3 regions of the Ralstonia mojiangensis genome follow, and region 1 is predicted to be linked to each of the others. Evidence: predicted binding sites of a transcription regulator. Region 1 holds the regulator's gene; each other region holds the start of a gene.

What was found. The regulator FliA, encoded in region 1, starts transcription of late flagellar genes. The targets are predictions, from matches to a motif close to CTAAAGTTTNNNNNNNNNNNGCCGNTA.
Region 2: flgM (flagellar biosynthesis anti-sigma factor FlgM) is a predicted target of FliA. The motif match lies at 3,014-3,040, and genes of this name have one in related genera.
Region 3: fliD (flagellar filament capping protein FliD) is a predicted target of FliA. The motif match lies at 3,226-3,252, and genes of this name have one in related genera.

The regions. Positions count from the first base shown of each region.
Region 1 covers NZ_JAMXHU010000005.1:379,999-386,237, forward strand. The annotation lists gene NG898_RS22155 (VirK family protein) at 1-81, shown strand, start outside; gene NG898_RS22160 (Crp/Fnr family transcriptional regulator) at 103-834, opposite strand; gene NG898_RS22165 (MBL fold metallo-hydrolase) at 1,061-2,143, shown strand; gene NG898_RS22170 (RNA polymerase sigma factor FliA) at 2,212-2,973, opposite strand; gene NG898_RS22175 (MinD/ParA family ATP-binding protein) at 2,982-3,761, opposite strand; gene flhF (flagellar biosynthesis GTPase FlhF) at 3,775-5,694, opposite strand; gene flhA (flagellar biosynthesis protein FlhA) at 5,691-6,239, opposite strand, start outside.
Region 2 covers NZ_JAMXHU010000004.1:462,897-469,135, reverse strand. The annotation lists gene NG898_RS18790 (porin) at 1-760, shown strand, start outside; gene NG898_RS18785 (LuxR C-terminal-related transcriptional regulator) at 886-1,602, opposite strand; gene NG898_RS18780 (flagella synthesis protein FlgN) at 2,063-2,524, opposite strand; gene flgM (flagellar biosynthesis anti-sigma factor FlgM) at 2,657-2,977, opposite strand; gene flgA (flagellar basal body P-ring formation chaperone FlgA) at 3,100-3,957, opposite strand; gene flgB (flagellar basal body rod protein FlgB) at 4,392-4,847, shown strand; gene flgC (flagellar basal body rod protein FlgC) at 5,037-5,444, shown strand; gene NG898_RS18755 (flagellar hook assembly protein FlgD) at 5,473-6,129, shown strand; gene flgE (flagellar hook protein FlgE) at 6,184-6,239, shown strand, end outside.
Region 3 covers NZ_JAMXHU010000004.1:421,715-427,953, forward strand. The annotation lists gene NG898_RS18540 (glycosyltransferase family 2 protein) at 1-225, shown strand, start outside; gene NG898_RS18545 (flagellar protein FliT) at 219-575, opposite strand; gene fliS (flagellar export chaperone FliS) at 635-1,072, opposite strand; gene fliD (flagellar filament capping protein FliD) at 1,133-3,181, opposite strand; gene NG898_RS18560 (flagellin N-terminal helical domain-containing protein) at 3,379-4,200, opposite strand; gene NG898_RS18565 (LuxR C-terminal-related transcriptional regulator) at 4,611-5,246, shown strand; gene NG898_RS18570 (sensor domain-containing protein) at 5,381-6,239, opposite strand, start outside.

The sequences.
Region 1 (6,239 bases):
TCGGCGCCGCAGACGTTCCAGTGCGCGATCGGCGCGGGCCTGGACTTTTCGATTGGGCTGGCAGGCCTGTTGCGGCGGTAAGCGGATGCGGCTTGCGCGAAATCACCCCTTGGCGATATCGCGCAGGCCAGGCAGGTCGAGCAATTCGATCTCGCCATAGGCGACCCTGAGAATGCCGCGTGCCTGAAAATCCTTGAGCACGAGATTGACGGTCTGTCGTGACAGCGCGAGCAGCAAGGCAAGCTGCTCCTGCGGCACGCGAAGCACGCGGCGGGTGCCGAGGCGCAAATCGCCGTAGCCGGCCGCCATCAGCAGCAGGCGCCGCGCCACGCGCACGGATGCCGGCAGCAGCGCCGTTTCTTCAAGCACGGAAAAGGCGAGACGCAGCTTGTGCGTCAGGAGCAACGCAAAAGCGTGCGTGTGCTGCGGCGCACGTTCGAGCAGATCCATCAACGCGGTTTGCGGCATGTGGAGCAACACGGTATCGCCCTCACCCCGCGCATCGTGTGTGCGCGCCTGGTTGTCGAACACGCCGATCTCGCCAAACCAGTTCACGGGTTCCAGCACGGCCAGCAGCGCCTCGCGGCCGTCGGCCGTGGTGGCGCGCACGCGAATGCCGCCTTCCACCACGCAATACAGGCCGTCGGGCGGATCGCCACGGCGAAACAGCACCTCTCCATCGGCCAGCCGGCGCACGATCGCCATGTCGATGAGGAGTTCTTGCAGGGGCTTGCTGAGCCCGCCAAACCAGTTGCTGGCGTGCAGGCGGTCTCGGTACAGCGCGGCTGAGAGCGGGCCGGACGGTGGATTGCTTCGGGCGGGGGCGGAATCCATGGGCGCGGGGGCAGTGGAATGTGGCGGATGCGACAGGCCCGAAACACGGATGCGCTGTCTGCGCCACCATCCGGCACGGTAGGACACGCTCAACGCATGGCACTGTCTACGATTGGACGATGATAACGACGGCACCGCGCGGACGTCCACGCCGTACTTGCGTAAGCTATGCGCCACCAGGCATGACTTCAGACGGTCCGCCCCGCCACCCCGGAACACTTCGCCCATGAAGAATCCCGATTACAACCCCGCCAAGCCGCACCACACGCCGGACGGATTCCGCAACCGCTATCCGCATCCGCGCCCCGACGCCGATTTCTGGCAATGGCAACGCGAGCGCCGCCGCCTGAAGCTGCCCAAGCCGCCCACGCACGACCTCTCCTGCATCCCGCCAAACCTGGGCGCCATCCACCCGCCGCCCGAGGTTCCGCAGCTCACCTGGATCGGACACGAAACGCTGCTGCTCCAGATCGACGGGCTGAACGTGCTGACCGACCCGGTGTTCTCCAAGCGCGCCTCGCCGCTGCCGTTTGCCGGGCCGCGCCGCCATCAGCCGCCGGGGCTGTCGCTCAAGCAGTTGCCGCATATCGACCTGGTGCTGCTCTCTCACAACCACTACGACCATCTGGACCGCGCCAGCGTGCGCGCGCTGATGCGCCAGCCGGGCGGCGCACCCATGTTCTTCGTGCCGCTGGGCATCGACCGCTGGTTTGCGCGCAACGTACGCGGCACGCGCCTGGGTGGCGACAACCCCAACGTGCGCGCGTTCGACTGGGACGACGAAGCCCGCTTCGGCCCCTTCACCGCGCACTTCTGCGCCGTGCAGCACTGGTCCGCACGCGGCCTGTACGACCGCAACCACACGCTCTGGGGCAGCTGGGCGCTGCTGCATCCGCGCCTGCGTTTCTGGTTCTCGGGTGATCTGGGCTATTCGCAAGACACACGCGACATTGGTGCGCGCTTCGGCCACTTCGATGTGGCCGCCATTGCCGTGGGCGCCTACGAGCCGCGCTGGTTCATGAAGGCACAGCACATCGACCCGACCGAAGCCGTGCAGGTCATGCAAGACATCGGCGCACGGCAGGCAGTGGGCATCCACTGGGGCACGTTCGAGCTGACAGACGAAGCGCTCGATCAGCCCATCACCGACTTGGCCCACGCGCTGAAGGCCGCCAACGTGCCTGCCGAGCGTTTCGTCCTCTTCAAGCATGGCGAGACCCGAGTGTGGGATTCCGCCGCCTCAAGCCTTGTGACCGACGTCCCAAAAGAAAAAGCGCGGCCGCGAAATGACTCGCTGGCCGCGCAGTAAGAAACTGGCAGGTCAAGCACAGACCAAGCGGCGCAGCCTAAAGGCGGCGGCGCTCGATTGACATCAGATCAGGTTGGCGTCGGCAGCCATGCGCGATCACGCAGGCGCGAGCGGATGCGGGCGATGGCCTGGCTGTGGATCTGGCACACGCGCGATTCCGACACGCCCATCACGGCGCCGATTTCACGCAGGTTCAGATCCTGCTCGTAGTAGAGGCTCATCATGAGCTTTTCGCGCTCGGGCAGTGCCTCGATGGCAGCAACAACCGATTCGCGCAGGTCGTGGTCCAGCAGTTGGTCCAGCGGCGTGGCGTCGTTCTCGGGCGCGCGGTTCTCGATGAAGGCGTCGGCGTCTTCGCGGTCGAAATCTTCGTAATACAACAGCTGGCTGCCTTGCAGGTCGACCAGTTGCTTCTGGTATTCGGCCAGCGACATGCCCAGCGCGGCGGCAATCTCGGTTTCGGTGGGCGCGCGGCCCTTCTGCTGCTGCAGCTTCTGGATCGCCTGCTCGATCGTGCGGGCGTTGCGGCGCAGGCCGCGCGGCAGCCAGTCGGAGCCGCGCAGTTCGTCCAGAATCGCGCCGCGAATACGCTGGGCTGCGTAGAACTCGAACTGCACACCCTGCGTTTCCTCATAGCGCGACAGCGCGTCGAGCAAGCCCATCATGCCGGCCTGGATCAGGTCGTCCAGCTCAACGCTGGCGGGCAGCTTGACCATCATCTGGTTGGCAATGCGACGCACCAGCGGTGCGTACATGGCCATCTCGTCGGACTTGGTCTTGCGACCGGTTGCGGTGTACATATTCATGCCTGCCTTTGACGCCTCGTTCATGCTGCGCCTCAATAAACCAATTCGGCCGCGCGTGCGGTGGCGCGGGGCGTCGCAGTCGAAGTCGACATTGACGTGTCTTGCGCCGATTCATCAGCCGGCTGTGCCGGTGCCCGCGCCGACATGACCACCCGCGACGGCGCACTGCCATCACCGGCTTGGGCCTCGGCGCTGGCCCAGCTCAACATTTCTTCGGCAAGCTGGCGGAAGGCCATGGCCGAAGGCGATGCGGGAAACGCGCTCGCCACGGGCTTGCCGAGCGAGAGCGCAAGTTCTACGTGCCGGTCCTCAGGGAGGTAGCCAGCGAAATCGATACGGGTGTTCAGGTACTGGCCCACGGTATTGGCCAGGTTACCGAACACGCGCACGGCGGAATCCACCGAATGCGCGCCGCACACCACGGTGCGGATGCCCGCGCTGCCTTGCAGCACGGCGGTTTTCTTGAGCAGCGTGTACGCGCTCTTGATGCCTTCCGGGCCATCGGAGAAGGTCAGCAGCACGTCGTCGCAGACTTCAGCCACGGTGCTCAGCGCCCGGGTGCCGAAATGCGCGGCCACGAGCGTCACATCCGCCGTCTCGTCGTACTGCTCGAGCACGCCGGGCATGGCGAGCATGGTCTGCGCGTTCACCACGGCCGTGTCGCGGCCCATGGCGGACAGCGCGATGCGCAGGTTGTCGACAAAGTCGTCGACCTGCTCTTCCGCACCGATCACCAGCACACGGCGGGCAGCAGCATGACCGAGCATGCGCCGCAGCCCTGCGGCTTGATCCTTGGCGAATGGCGTCGTCATGGTCGCCCCCTTGTCAGGCGAAATCGAAAGCGGCCAGGCCAGGTTCGCGGTTACGCGCGGCGCCTTGCGCCACGAGCAACGATTCATCCGAATCCAGCGTGAACGACGACTGCTCCGCACCAGCCCGGAACGAGCGATGGATCAGCAGCTTCTTGTTCGGCACCGCAATGTCCTCCGGCACGCGCTGGCCGTACGACACGTAGTGCAGCGGCAGGCGGCGGCGGATCATCACGTCCATCGCGTGGCCCACGGAGGCAGCCTCGTCGATCTTGGTCAGGATGCAGCCGGCCAGGTTGGCGTCGCGGTAGGCACCCACGACTTCGTCGAGCGTCTTGCCGTTGCTTGCAGCGTTCAGCAGCAGCAGGCGCTTGATCGACGGGCCCACGGCATGCAGCATCGCCATCTGCTCGGACACGGCGCGGTCACGCTGGCTCATGCCGATGGTGTCGATCAGCACGACGTGCTTCTCGCGCAGATCGTTCAGCGCCAGGCTCAGGTCTTGCGCGTCTTTCACGGCATGCACCGAGACGCCCAGGATCTTGCCGTAGATGCGCAGTTGTTCATGGCCACCGATCCGGTAGCTGTCGGTCGAGAGCAGTGCCACACGCGATGCGCCATGGCGCAGCACGAAGCGCGCGGCCAGCTTGGCGGTCGTGGTGGTCTTGCCCACGCCGGTCGGGCCCATCAGGGCAAACACGCCGCCCTGGTCGAGCAGGCTGTTTTCATCCGACACGGTGGTCAGGTTCTTTTCAATCGCGCGCTGCACGAAATCCAGCGCGCCTTCATACGAGTCGTGCTGCGGCATGTTCTCCAGCACGTAGCGCGTGAGCTGTGCCGAGAAGCCTGCGTTGAGCATGGTCTGGAACAGGCGCGTACGCACCGGGTCGCCCAGCTTCACGCCCAGCGAGGCGAGGCTCGACATGGCGTCGTTCAGCGTGCTCTTGAGCGTTTCGATCTCGCCGACCATGCGGCGGGTCATCACGTCGGTCTCGGCTCGGATGCTTTCCTTCACGTCGGCCTGGATGGCCGAGCGCTGCAGGCTCACGTCGTCACGCGGGGCTTCGGGCTTGGCCATCGTGTCCTCCACGCGGACGAAAATGTCGGACGACTTGGGGGCGTCAGTGCGAGCGTCGGCTTGCGCCTCGATGCGCCCATTCACGGGTGCTTCGGCCTTCTGTTGTTCTGCACGGAGGTTGCGGGCCTGGGCTTCCACGCGCTCGGCAAAGCTGCGCAGCGAAACCGGGCGGTCATCCTGCTCGCGTGCCTGCTCACGCGCTTGTTCGCGACGTGCGGCAAAGCGGGCGGTCGATTCCATCTCCGGTTCGTCGTCTTCCACCGCGGTACGGCGGGCGATGAACTGGGCGGTGCTGGCCAGGGCCTGCGCGGCAGATTGAGCAACCTCGGCATTGGCACGGTCGAGCGACAAGCCGGCCAGCATGCGGGTGGAGGCTGCCAGCGCATCTTCTTCGCCGAATGCCACGTCGTCATCCACACGCGTTTGCAGCGTGCGGCCGGCCGGCTTGGCTGCCTGACTGACCGGAGCCACCGGAGCTGCCGGTGCTTCTTCCTGTGCGGGGGCGCGACGCGAAGCAATGAAGCGGTTACGCAGACGGGCCAGTGCGTTGGGCGCCGGAGCCTCGGCCTGCTGGGCCTCTTCAGCGGGCGCCTGAGCGGCAACGACGGCTGCGGTTGCAGCGGCAATCGGTGCGGGCTCGGGGATCGGCGCCGGTGCGATCGGACGGCGCTGTGCCGTCTTGGGTGCCGACGACTGCGTGTCGACCAGCGCATCCACGTGCGAGTCGCATGCCGCGATGATCTCGATACCACCCGGAATGGCGCGGTTCGACAGGATCAGAGCGCCATCGCCCAGTTGGTCGCGGACCTTGCGCAAGACGTCACGCGACGTCAGTCCGGTAAATCGATGCATTTTCATGCGCGGCCTCCAAGCATGGCGACAACCTTAATCGTTCGGTGATCTGGAATTTCTGCGTGCGACAGCACGCGCAGGCTCGGTGCGGCACGCTTGAACAGGCGGGCAAGCATCGGGCGCAGTGCAGGCGGTACGAGCAGGACGCCCGTCTGACCCATCTGTTCGTGCTGTCGCGACGAGTCCGCAGCCGCTTGCATGAGCGAGTCGGCGAGTTGCGGTTCGATCGGGCCGGCGTTAGAGCCAACGACGCTTTGCAGCAAGATGTTCTCCAGATTCGGGTCAAGCGTGACGACCTGCATTTCGGTCTTGTTCGGGAAGAGCTGCTGGGCAATCGCCCGGCCCAGCGCCACACGCACGGCGGCGGTGAGTTCGGCGGGGTCTTGCGTCCTGCCTCCGTGTTCCGCCAGCGTCTCGACGATGGTGCGGATGTCACGGATATGCAGGCCTTCGTCCAGCAGGTTCTGCAGCACCTTCTGCACGGTCGCGACGGGCAACAGCTTCGGCACAACGTCTTCGACCAGCTTCGGTGCTTCCTTGCCCAAATGATC
Region 2 (6,239 bases), on a different contig from region 1:
CGCACGTAATTCGTTTGTCGGTCTGCAGTCGAACAGCTGGGGCTCGATCAAGCTCGGTCGTAACACCCCGCCGTACTTCGTTTCGACGATCCTGTTTAACCCGTTCATCGATTCGTACACGTTCTCGCCGATGGTGTTCCACACCTACCTCGGCAACGGCCGTACGGGCGCCGCAGGTATCTCGGGCCTGGTGGGGGATTCGGGCTGGGACAACTCGATCATGTATTCCACGCCGGACATGGGCGGCCTGACGGCTAACCTGATCTACGGCGCGGGCGAGCAAGCCGGCCACAACGGTCAGAACAAGTGGGGCGGCAGCCTGCTGTACTTCCGTGGCAATTTTGCAGCCACGGCGGCGTTCCAGCAGGTGCGTTACGACGGCGCCCCTGGCGACCTGAACAGCTTGGTGGCCGGCTTCGCGCGCCAGACGGCGGGGCAGCTGGGTGCCACGTATGACTTTGGCGTGGTCAAGCTGTACGGCCAATATCAGTACATCAAGAACACGATCAGCACCGGCGACGCCAAGAGCAACGGCGGTCAGCTGGGTGTGTCGATTCCGGTGGGCCCGGGCAGCGTTCTGGCGTCGTACGCGTACACGAAGACTTCGGGTGCGGCTGACGTGAAGCGCAACACCTGGGCAGTTGGCTACGACTATTCGTTGTCCAAGCGCACCGATGTATATGCGGCGTACTTCCGCGACAAGGTGTCGGACCTGTCGACGGCCGACACCTTCGGTGTAGGCATCCGCGCAAAGTTCTAAGCCTTTCGCGTTCTGCTTTTCCTTGTCACCGCCCGCGTCTCGACACCGCGGGCGGGCATTTACAACGGCGTCCGGATTCCGGGCGCCGTTTTTTGTTATGCGGAAAAGCCGAAAGGGCGGCTGCGTCAGCCCGTGCGCGCCAGGCGCAACGGCGGGGAGGACGGCGCTGAGGCCTCGGTCCCAATGTTCGACTGATTCAGCAGCATGGCGCCGCGTTGCGTGGCAACGAAGACGGCCTCGGTACGGCTGCGCACTTCCAGCCGGCGATACAGCGCGTTGATATGCGCCTTGGTTGTCGCCTCGGAAATACTCAGCATGCGGCTGATGGTTTTGACCGGATGCCCGCGCGAAAGCAAGACGAGAATCTCATATTGACGCTGCGTCAGACCGAGCAATGCGCCATCGTCATTACCGTTGGCAGAACCTGCCGCAATGGCTTCAGGCCGTGTCAGCACGATCGACGCCGGCACATAACGGCCGCCGGCGAGTACCAATTCCAATGCCGCTGCAATCAATTTGCCGGAATAGCTTTTCAGCAGATAGGCCGAGACATTCAATTGCATCAGCGTCCGCACGTGCGCAGCGGAATCGGTTTCGCCCAATACGGCGACATGCCGGGGATGCGGCTGTTGCAACAGCCGGGAGAGGGCTGGCAGATCGTCGATGCCGGGTAAGGGCAAGCCGATCAGGGCCAGTTCGGCGTCCGCATGCGCCGCGAGGTTTTCAAAGAGAGCTTCGTCTGGCTCGACGCTGACCACTTCTGTGATGGCCGGCAAGGATTGCAACACATGGGTCGCGCCGGCACGCACCAAAGGGTGTGCCTCCACTACGATTGATTTCACTGCGCCGCCTGTCTGGTTATGGTTTGTTTGCCCATTTCCGGAATCAGCTTGTTGCCGCGTCTATTTGAACCCAGCAGGTCCAAAATCAATATGGCCGTGCTTGTGGAAATGCTTCTGGCGTGCGGTCTCGGTATATTTCCCCGTTCAACCGGCAGTCACCGCAATGCGGTGCCGCCGGGCCGAAACCTTGGCACGCCATTTCAGGCGCAAATTCCTTCCGGTTTTTCTTGTTTATGTCGCCAGGCGCGGAGGATTAACTCCGCCAAAATCGCAGAATAAATCCCCAGCATGCTTGTTGCACCCATCAATGGGATGTAAACCTTTTTGTTTACCCCGATCGGTGGTGTGCTAGACCCCCCTATAGATAGCAGGATCAGGCAGCAGCAGCTAGCCCCACTTCACGCCCATTGACGTGAGCGTAAAGCGTGGCTTTTGTACCCAAAAAACGTGTTGTGGTGGCTTATTGCGCGACGACCGAGAAGCGTGGCATCGACAGCGGTTGCTTGCCGTCGCGGCCATAGGGTGTGCCGCCGCCGTTGTTGGCAGCATGCAGGACGGACAGCGCGTTCTGCGTGGCGCGCAGGCGCAGGTCGATCAGGGTGCCGTTGTCGATGTTGCGCTGGCGCAGCAGGCGGGCCAGGGCCAGGTTCTCGTCGAACAGGCGGCTGGCGGTTTCATCGGTACGCAGGTATTTGACCAGCCCGTACGGATCAGCGCCGCCGTGCTGAGCCCACCACAGGCGGCGGTCGCGGTCGGCCTCGCCAAGGGCGGCGAGCTGTTTCTGCTTGGTCTGGGTGATGCGCTCAAGCTCGACCATGTCGCCATCGCGCAACGCCTGCGCTTCGGCATCCAGGGTGAGGGTGGCTGCGCGCAGCAGTTCCTGCTCGTCGGCAAGGGTGCGGATCAGCAGTGTGTTGTCCATGTGACTACCTTCGGCTTGGGAGCTTGGGCAGCCGCCGGCCGGCACGCCGCCCCGCCGCGATCAGTCCGGAGTCGAAAACTCTCGGACCGGCGGCGTCAGAAAATGCAGGGGACGGACGACGGGAATGCCCCGTCAGACCTTCTTGGATCGCGTGGAGAGCAGCGATTGCGCGTCGGAAAGCGCCGCATCGGCGATCTTGCCGGCGTCCATCTTGAGCGTGCCGTTCTGAATGGCACTGCGGATCTGCTCGACGCGCGCGGCGTCGAAGTCGCCGCTGCCCACTTGGCGCGAGACTTGTTGGACCGACAGCGACGGCGCATCGCCGGTGTGGCGCGTAGTGCCCGAAGCCGTCGTAGCGGCCGGGGACGAGCCGGTCGCGCGCGTCGACCCGGACGCAGCGTCCTTGGTCGGCGCAACGGCCGGCGTGTTGTTCACGATATGGTTGATTTTCACGGGTGTCTCCGAAGAGCGCGTTCATCCTAACACCCATATCGGCCAACCCCGGCCCAAACTTTAGCGGCGGGTAACGATAACGCATCACAGTGTGAAAGTGATCTATCGCTATCAATTTGGTATCAAAACTGGATCGCCACGACGCCGGCGGACTGCGCGATACCGGAGACGACATTGCCGTTGGCAGTGCGCACCTGCGCCACTTGGCCCACGGCAGCCTGGTTCATGGCTCGGCCGTCGCTGCTGACCTGGAAGCCGCCGCCCTCGGCGATGAGCTTGACAGTCTGGCCGGCCTGCACGGCAACCGGCAGGCGCAGGCTTTCGGCGCGCAGCGGCTGGTTGGCGGCCACGCTTGTGAGCAGTACACGCCCCACCACATCGGCCGGCTGCTGCACGACCGAGGCTGGCAGCATCGAGAGATCGCCCGTGCGGGCTTCCAGATCCCCCATATCAAGCGTCTTGCCCGGCGGAAGCTGGTGCGAGGCGACGTAATACGTCCCCGTAATCTGAATCGTGGCCGGTACCCAGGCCGCCCAGGCGTGCGGCGAGCGGCAGCGCACGCCCACTTGTATACGGCCGCGCAGACGGTTGGCCGCCGGCAGCATCAGGTCGATCTGGTCGCAGGGCTGATTGGCCACGCGGGCATCTACCGGGCCGACTTCCACCGACGCACGTGGCGTTCCCGTCTCATTCGTGCCGCCCAGGATGTCCAGTTGCGACTGCAGTTGCTGCTGAATCTGCATCTGGATGGCGTTCGGGCCCTGGATGGTGGTGGGCTGCGCGGGCTGTTGCACGGCTTGGGCCGGCGGATAGCCGACGCGCACCATGCCCTGTGCGTGCGCCAGGATCGGGTGCGCGATGCTCGCCAGCAGGCCCAGCGCCAGGATCAACAACAGCTGGCGCTTGCGCCCAGCCAGCGGCATGGCCGTGGCGGCAGGTCGGTTCTGGTGGTGCGCGCTGCGTGCAAACCGCGTGGACATGGAGAGCCCCTTCATCAAAAGTCCGGTGAAGTTTAGCCACGCGTGCGCGAACGCCAAATGCGGAAATGTCGGCCAATCCCCCCCTTATTCGGACGAATGGTCTTGCACACCGGCCCCTAGACTTTGCAACGTGGTGAAGTCCCTGGCGTTGTGCGGTTCCTGGCCGTACAGCCTGCCCCGGTAGACGGCTAGGTTGCCCATTCTTCGGCCAGATATCGGAATCGCAGACAGGTCTTTTCCACTGAGGTTGCATGACGGCAACTCAGCATGACAAGCGGTTCAGCGGTTTTGGAGACGGCATCGGCGGTTTTGAAGGGGCCGCTGATGCCGAGTTCTCCGGCCGAAGGGAACGTGCAACACGCAAACGCAATACAGAACGCAACCCAGGCGGGTGGCAGCAGTAACCAGGGCGCCACGCGCAAGGAATGACAGACATGGTCGACAAGCTGGATCAGTTGTTCGGTTTTCAGGAGCAGGCGCTGCACCTGCGCTCGCAGCGCCACCAGATTCTGGCCTCGAACATCGCCAACGCCGATACGCCCAACTACAAGGCGCGCGACTTCGATTTTCAGTCGGCGCTGCAGAAGGCGGTCGGCCAGCAAAGCGGTAACAGCCTGCCGATGACGGCAACGGCCTCAGGCCATCTGACAGTGGATGGCGCACCGGCCGGCGATGTGTCGCTGATGCAAGCGTCGCTGTCGCAGCAGACCAAGGCGCTGCAGGGCGAAGTGCAATACCGCACGTCGCAGCAGCCGTCCATCGATGGCAACACGGTCGACATGGATGGCGAGCGCATGCGCTTTGCCGACAACACCGTGCGCTACGAGGCCGATCTGAGCATCGTGACGCAGAAGATCAAGTCGATGCTGGCGGCGATTCAGAACAGCTAGCGCGACGTAGCAAGAGCAGCAGACAGGCATTAAGACGACCGCGCTGCAATCACGCGCGGCGAAAGAGGGGCGGGAACTGTGTGGCGCTCCGGGCCGGGAAAGATCGGTCCGGAGCAAGCCGCCATACAGAACAACCGGATCGGTTCGGCAGCAATGCCGGCAACAGTGTTTGAAGACATCGGAATCAACATGTCGCTATTCAAGGTGATGGATGTAGCTGGCAGCGCGCTCACCGCGCAGTCCAAGCGCATGAACGTGGTCGCCTCCAACCTGGCCAACGCCGAAAGCGTGACGGGCCCGGACGGCAAGGCATACCGCGCCAAGCAGGTGGTGTTCTCGCCCGCGCAGGAGTCTGACGACTACGCCACCGGCGTGTCGGTCGACCGCGTGGTGGAAGACACCGTCACCCCCATGAAGCGCATGCACCAGCCAGGCAACCCGCTGGCCGATGCCGACGGCTACGTGACCATGCCGAACGTCGATGTGGTGGACGAAATGGTCAACATGATTTCTGCGTCGCGCTCGTACCAGGCCAACGTGGAAGTCGCCAACACCACCAAGACGATGGCCTCCAAGGCTCTGACCCTGGGCCAGTAAGCGGCTCCATTCTCAGCGAGACACCAACATGACCGTCAGCTCAACCACCAGCACCACCGGCGCCTCGAGCACGACCTCGGGCAACCAGCTTGCCATCACGAGCGGCAACGACCTGCAGAACACGTTCATGCAACTGCTCGTGGCACAGTTGAAGAACCAGGATCCGCTCAACCCGATGGACAACTCGCAGATGACCTCGCAGCTTGCGCAGATCAACACTGTGAACGGCATTCAGCAGTTGAACACCACGATGTCGAGCATGCTCACGCAGAACGCGACAACGCAGGCGTCGTCGATGATCGGCCGCACCGTGCAGGTGCCGACCAACAACCTGACGCTGGCTTCGGGCGCTGCCAACTTCGGCGTCTCGGTGCCCAACGGCGCCGACGATGTCGTCGTCACGATCACGAACGCTGCGGGCGTGGCTGTGCGCACCGTCGACCTCGGCCAGATGGCGGCCGGCAGTGGCAACTACACGTGGAACGGCAAAGACGACAAGGGCAACCAGCTCGCCGACGGTGCCTACTCCATCAAGGTGTCGGCCACGCAGGGTGGAAAAGTCGTCACGGCCAACGCGCTGGGCATCGACAAGGTGGCCGGCGTCACGATCAACAACGGCACGATGCAACTGGCGTTGGCGTCTGGCGGAACCGCCAGGTTGTCCGACGTTGCATCGATTCAGTAATCACCGGTCAACTGCGGGCAGACCCCGCGCTTTTATCTTCTACGGGAGAACACTATGGGATTCCAGCAAGGCCTGAGCGGTCTCGACGCCGCCTCTGCAAACCTCGACGT
Region 3 (6,239 bases), on a different contig from region 1:
GATGAGGCGGCCAGCCGGTGGCTACCGCTGGCAGAACAGGTCTTCAACCGCTGCCTTGAGATCGGTGATCAGCCGGAGATGGACGGCAGCGTCGTCGGTCGGGGCAGCTTCCTCGCTGCCCAGCAACTGGCCATCGTGTACCAGATGCAGAGCCACGCGCTCGCACGCAAGTCCGAGCACTATCTGACGCTGTCAAAACAACTGCAGGACGCTTCGTCTCAGTAACGCGCCATGCTGCCGTAAGCGTTGCTTGCGGTAGTGGCGCGGCGCGCCGTGTCGATACGCTTTTGCAGGCGGTCCAGGCGCGGATACACCATGGCGCGCACGCGGGCGTCATCTTCCAGAATACGTACGAGCAGCGTGCGCTTGCGCTCCACGTCGGCGCGCGAGAGCTGCGGATGCGGCTCGGAACGGCGCAGTGCGTCCACGTAAGCGGCGCTCTCGCGTTCAAGCGTACTGACGACTTCCCAGTTACCCACTTCGGCCGCGCTCACCATTTCGGCGGTCAGGCGTGCGATGGCTTCGTAGCAGGTGAACAGACTTTCGCTGTCCTTGATCGGGATGTTGCGTTGCATATTGGCTCCAGTTGGGCCGAATTCAGTCAAAGGTCGCTTAACTTCAAAACAACCGGCAATCAGCTCACAACGCTCAGGTGGCTGTTCGCCACGGCGGTGCCAGGCTGGCCCATCTGGCCAATGGCAAGCCACGCATCCTGCAGCGGGACAAGCAACGCGTCCACTTCGGCGAGGATCGTCAGATCGTTGTTGCCGTGGGCCACCAGCAGGCGGCGCAGCATGTAGTCGTACAGATTGTTCAGTTGCACGGCGATGTCGCCACCGCGCTGGTGATCAAGGCTGGCCTGCAGGCCCTGGCCGATGATCGAGATGGCCTTGTCAAACGCCCGCACCTTGGCCAGCACGTCGCCACGCTGGATGGCGGCGCTGGCCAGGTTGATGGCGGCGCGCGCGCCTTCAAACAACATGGCGATCAGGCGGTGCGGATTTGCGTCTACCACGGACGTCTCGATGCCGACTTGCGCATAGGCACCGATGGCACGGCGTGCAGCGTACATGGAAAAGGTCCTCGCTGTAGTCTGTTTTGTTTTGGGTTGTGCTCTAAACCTGAACCTGGCTTAGTTGCTGCTCGAAGTCTGCTTTGTAATGGCCGCGAGCTGCGTCGTCAGGTAATTGCTTGTGTTCGTCATGCTCGCCACCGCTGCCGACAACGCGTTGAACTGCGTGTAGTACAGCGCCTGCTTGTTATCCAGCCGCGTCTGCATGGCGGTGATCTGGCTGGCAAGCGAGGTGAGCGAACTGTTGATCGAGTCCGTCTCGTTCTGCACCATGCCGCTGGACGACAGCAGGTTGGTCATCACCGTGTTGAGCTGGGCAGCGTAACCGCGCTGCACCGTGACCGTGCCACGGGCGCCCAGCGGACCACCGGCAATCTGCACGGTCAAGCCGTCGGTGGATGAACCGGCGATCCCAAACAGGTTCTGCCCCGAACCGGTTGCTGCAACGCCGTTGATCGTGCCCTGCACATCCACACCGTTGCTAGCCGTGGGGCTCCCGCCGAAGAGCGACGAAGCCCCATTGCCCGACACCGACACCGCCGACACCGAGCCGAACTGGCTATCGGTGATGCTCAGCACACCACTGGCATTGGCCGACACAGATGCGTTGACCTTGGCGTTCTGCAGCGTGGTCGATGCGTTGATCTGGCTCTGGATTTGCGCAGCCAGCGTCGCCGCGGTGTAGCTGCCGGCCGCCAACGTCACGTTGACGGACATCCCGCTGATGTTGAACGCGAGCGTGTCGTTCACACCCGCCGTGATGGTCGTGTTGGCAGCGGCCGAACCCGTGAGCGTGCCCTGCGAGGCCAACTGCGTCACGTTGACGGCGTAGCTGCCGGCCTGCGTGGAATCGGAGAACGTCGGCACGCTGACGAGCGAATCGGTGGCCGTGCCGGTACCGGCAAACAAACCGGCAACCTGGCTGGGCGACTTTGCAATGGCAGCCGACAGCTTGGTGTTGTCCACCGACAGCGTGCCGTCGGAATTCATCGTTACGCCCACACTGCCCAGCGACTGGTAATTGCCGTTGCCCACCGCCTGGCCCAGCACGTCGGTAATCTGGTTGATGAGCGTCTTGGTACTCACGTCGCCAGCCAGCGGGCCGTTGTTAGCCTTGTTGGTGGTGTCGATGTTGGTGAGCGCGTTCAGTTGCGTACGCAGCGCGTTGTAGCCGTTCACGAAGTTGGTGACGGCGGTGGTGGTGGCGGTCGGGTCGTTGGCGACCGTCACGTTGGTGCTGCCCGTCTTGGACAGCGTGAACGACGTGCCATCCACCACGTTCGACAACGTGTTGGTCGGGCTCTGCACGGCAATGCCGTTGATGGTGGCCAGGGCGTTCTGGCCCGTGGTCACCTCGGTCATGTTCTGCGTGCCGGCCGGGTCTTGCGAGAGCAGCGATTGCAGCGTCGAGTCGCCCGACACTGAAATCTTCATCTCCGAGCTGGAACCGCCCGCGGTCGACGTCAGCACCAGACGGTACGGGCTGCCGCTGCCGTCGTTCACGATGCTGGCCGAGACACCCACGTTGGCCGAGTTGATCGCATCACGGATACCCGCGAGCGTGTTGTTGGACGAGTCGATCGTGATCGAGCCGCCCGCCAGGTTGCCGTTCTGCGTGAACGTCGAACCGGTGTACTTGCCGCCCGAAAGCGAGCCGCCCGACACCGAGCCGAACGAAAACGAAATCGTGGTCGACGCGCCGCTGCCGATGGCGGTCGTGGTGGACGTTTGCCCCTGCGCCGCCAGCACCTGCGATTGCGCAAGCTGCGAGACATTGACAGCGTAGGAACCTGCAGGCGCCGAACCCGTTACCGACGCACTCAGCATCGAGGTGTCGTAGCCGCTGGCCTTCATCGCGCTGTAGTTCGACGCGCTCGTCAGGTTCGACAGCGTGGTCTGGAAGGTCGACAGCGCACTCTTGAGCGACCCCACAGCCGACAGCTGCGTCTGGTACGAGCTTTGCTGCGTCTGCAGCTGCGTCAGTGGCAGGCTTTCCACCTTCATGAGGCTGGACACCAGCGAGTTGACGTCGATGCTCGTCCCAATGCCAGGAATCGAGATCGGCGGTACGTAGGTGCTGGTCGAGGAGGTGGTAGTGGTAGTCGCCATGATCGGGTCTGATAAGCGTCTGCGCCGGCGGAAGTCTCTCTACACAACGGCACGGGCCGCAGCTTCTTTAGGGCAGGTTATGCAGGCGCCACCCACGAAAAGGAGGGGTATCCGACAAAAGAAAAAAGGCCGACGCCCCGAGGAGCGCCGGCCCTTGGCCCAGCCGCCAGGCAGCTGGGTGGCATTCAGCTTACCGATTAGCCCTTCAGCAGGCTCAGGATGCTGTTCGGTGCCGAGTTGGCTTGCGCCAGCATCGCCGTACCCGCTTGCTGCAGGATGTTCTGGCGAGTCATGTTCGACGTTTCCGACGCATAGTCCGTATCGATCATCACCGACTTGGCGGCAGACAGCGCCGTGTTCGACGAGGTCAGCGTGTTGATGGTCGAGGTCAGACCGCTTTGCTGTGCACCCAGGTCAGCGCGGGCTGCCTTCAGGCTGGCCAGATCGGTGTCGATCTTCGCCTGGGCTGCCGTTGCGTTGGCCGTCGACGTCACGCTCGTGCCGCTCAGCGTGCCGAAGCTTGCCAGGTTGGCGTTGGTGACGGTAGCGACGTCGGTCGATGCGTTCTGACCGTATTGGAACGTGGTCGAGGTCACCGTGCCGTCGAACAGCTTGGCGCCGTTGTAGTTGGCGTTCGTCTCGATGTTCTTGTTGGCCGTGGCCAGCTGTTGGTATTCCTTGTCCAGGTTGGCCTGGTCGGTGGTCGACAGACCGCCGTTGTTGGCTTCCACAGCCAGTTGGCGCATACGTTGCAGGTTGTTTTCAACCTGGCCCAGGTACGAGTCAGCCGTTTGCAGGTACGACTGTGCGTTGTTGGCGTTCTGGATACCTTGGGTTTGCGAGTTCAGCGTGGTCGTCAGGCTGGAGGCCACAGCGTAAGCAGCGGCATCGTCCTTCGCGCTGTTCACGCGCAGGCCGGTCGACAGACGTTGCAGCGAGGTCTGCAGGGCATCCTTCGATGCCGACAGTGCTTGCTGCGTTTGCAGGGACGAGATGTTGGTATTGAGGCTGAGGGACATGACGGCTCCTAAGTTTCCCGATGGTTTGTTGCCCGTGTTTGCTAATTCCGGCTAGGCCGGGCAACGTGACCTGCAACTTGAAGGGGATCAGGTCTGCGTTGTACTCAGGTTATCGGTGGCCTCTGAGGAAAGTTTAGGGTCGCCTTGACAAATTTGTGCGTCGGCGGCGGTTTGGGCTTGCGGCCGCCTGACTTGCGGCACCCCTCCAAAAGAGGCTGCGAGCCTGCTTCTTGGCCTGCAGGCCCTCGGCTATACTCGTTCGACCAGTTCATAGGCGCCAGCATCCCTCTATATATAGAGCGCCACACAGTGCACAGATGGGGAGTTGCAAGCCCGCCAGTTCGGCCGGAAGGCCAGCGGGCGGAAAGAAGAGCTCGATGCGAGCCCGCGTTTGACCCGCAACCCCCACCATGCTCAATGTCCTGATCGTCGAACCGCACGATATTGCCCGTGTCGGCCTGCGCCAGATCCTCAAGGATTCGCGCCTGGCCCGGCAGATCGAGGCCGTGCCGGACCTGCGCGATGCCAATAACGACCTGCTCGCCCAGCGCGAGTGGGACGTCATGCTCTTCTCGGTGGAATCGGCCACCGGAGACGAATTCCAGACCATCAAGACCGTGCGCCAGCAGCATGCGCGCCTGGCTGTGCTGGCACTGGGCCGCCACCCTGAAGCGCTGCTTGCCGTACGGGCGCTGAAGGCGGGCGCCGCTGGCTATCTGCCGATGGACGCCAGCCAGCCGCAGCTGCTGGCCGCCGTCAACGCCATCTCCAAGGGCAAGAAATACCTGCCGTCGGACCTCGTGGAAGTCCTGGCCGACAACCTGAATGTCGACTGGGATAAGCCGCGCCACGACATCCTTTCCGACCGCGAATTCCAGACGCTGCGCATGCTGGGCTCCGGCCGCACGCTGGGCGAGATTGCCGAGGCGCTGCAGATCAGCGTCAAGACGGTCAGCGTGTATCGTGGGCGGGTGCTCTCGAAGATGAAGCTGCGCAACAACGCCGAGCTGACCATGTACGTGGTCAGCAACGGCCTGCAACTCTAGGGTGCCCCGTAAAGCTACTGCGCACCCCGATCTTGGCCTTGCGATGCTCGTCGTACACGTGTACGGCTGCGCTTCTCACGCCAACCTCGGGGCGCTCGCTACGCTTTCCGGGGCACCCTAAATAGACTTAAGACTTATAGAAACCGGGGAACACGCTCGCCGTACCGGCGAGCGTTTTCGCGCACGAGGTCCTGCACCGCTGCTGGCTCCAACGGCCGCGTGAGCAGATAGCCCTGAAACTCGTCGCATCCGACTTCGCGCAGAAATTCAAGCTGGCCGGTGGTCTCCACGCCTTCAGCCACGGTCTTCATGCCCATGGCCTGCGCCATCATGATGATGGCCCGCGTGATGGCCGCGCGTTCCGCCACATGCGGCAGGTCTTGAACGAACGAGCGGTCGATCTTCAGCGTATCGATCGGGAAGCGGTGCAGATACGACAGCGACGAATATCCGGTACCGAAATCGTCCAGCGCCAGCGATACGCCCATCGCGCGCAGCTCGGTGAGCAACGCATGCAATGACGGATCGTCGCGAATCAGAATGCCTTCGGTCATCTCCAGTTCCACCGCGTTGCCGGGCAAGCCGCTGGTCGATAGCGCGCCACGCACCATCGCACTCAGCTGCCCCGAGCTGAATGCCTGGCCCGAGAGGTTGATCGACATGCGCAAGTCCGGCAGCCCGATGCGGCGCCAGCGCGCAAGCTGGTCGCAGGCGGCGCGCAGAATCCAGCGGTCGATCTCGACGATCAGGCCAGTTTCTTCGGCGTCCTGAATGAACTGGCCAGGCATCATGCGGCCGAAATCGGCCGAGTTCCAGCGGATGAGCGCTTCCACGCCGACGATGCGGCCGCTCCTGACGTCTACGCGCGGCTGGTAGTCGGCGTAGAACTCGTTGCGGTCGCTCGCACGCCGCAGGCCCGATTCAATGCGGAAGCGGCGCGAGACGCGATCGTCCAGGTCGCTCGTAAAGGTCTGGAAGTTGTTGCGGCCGCGC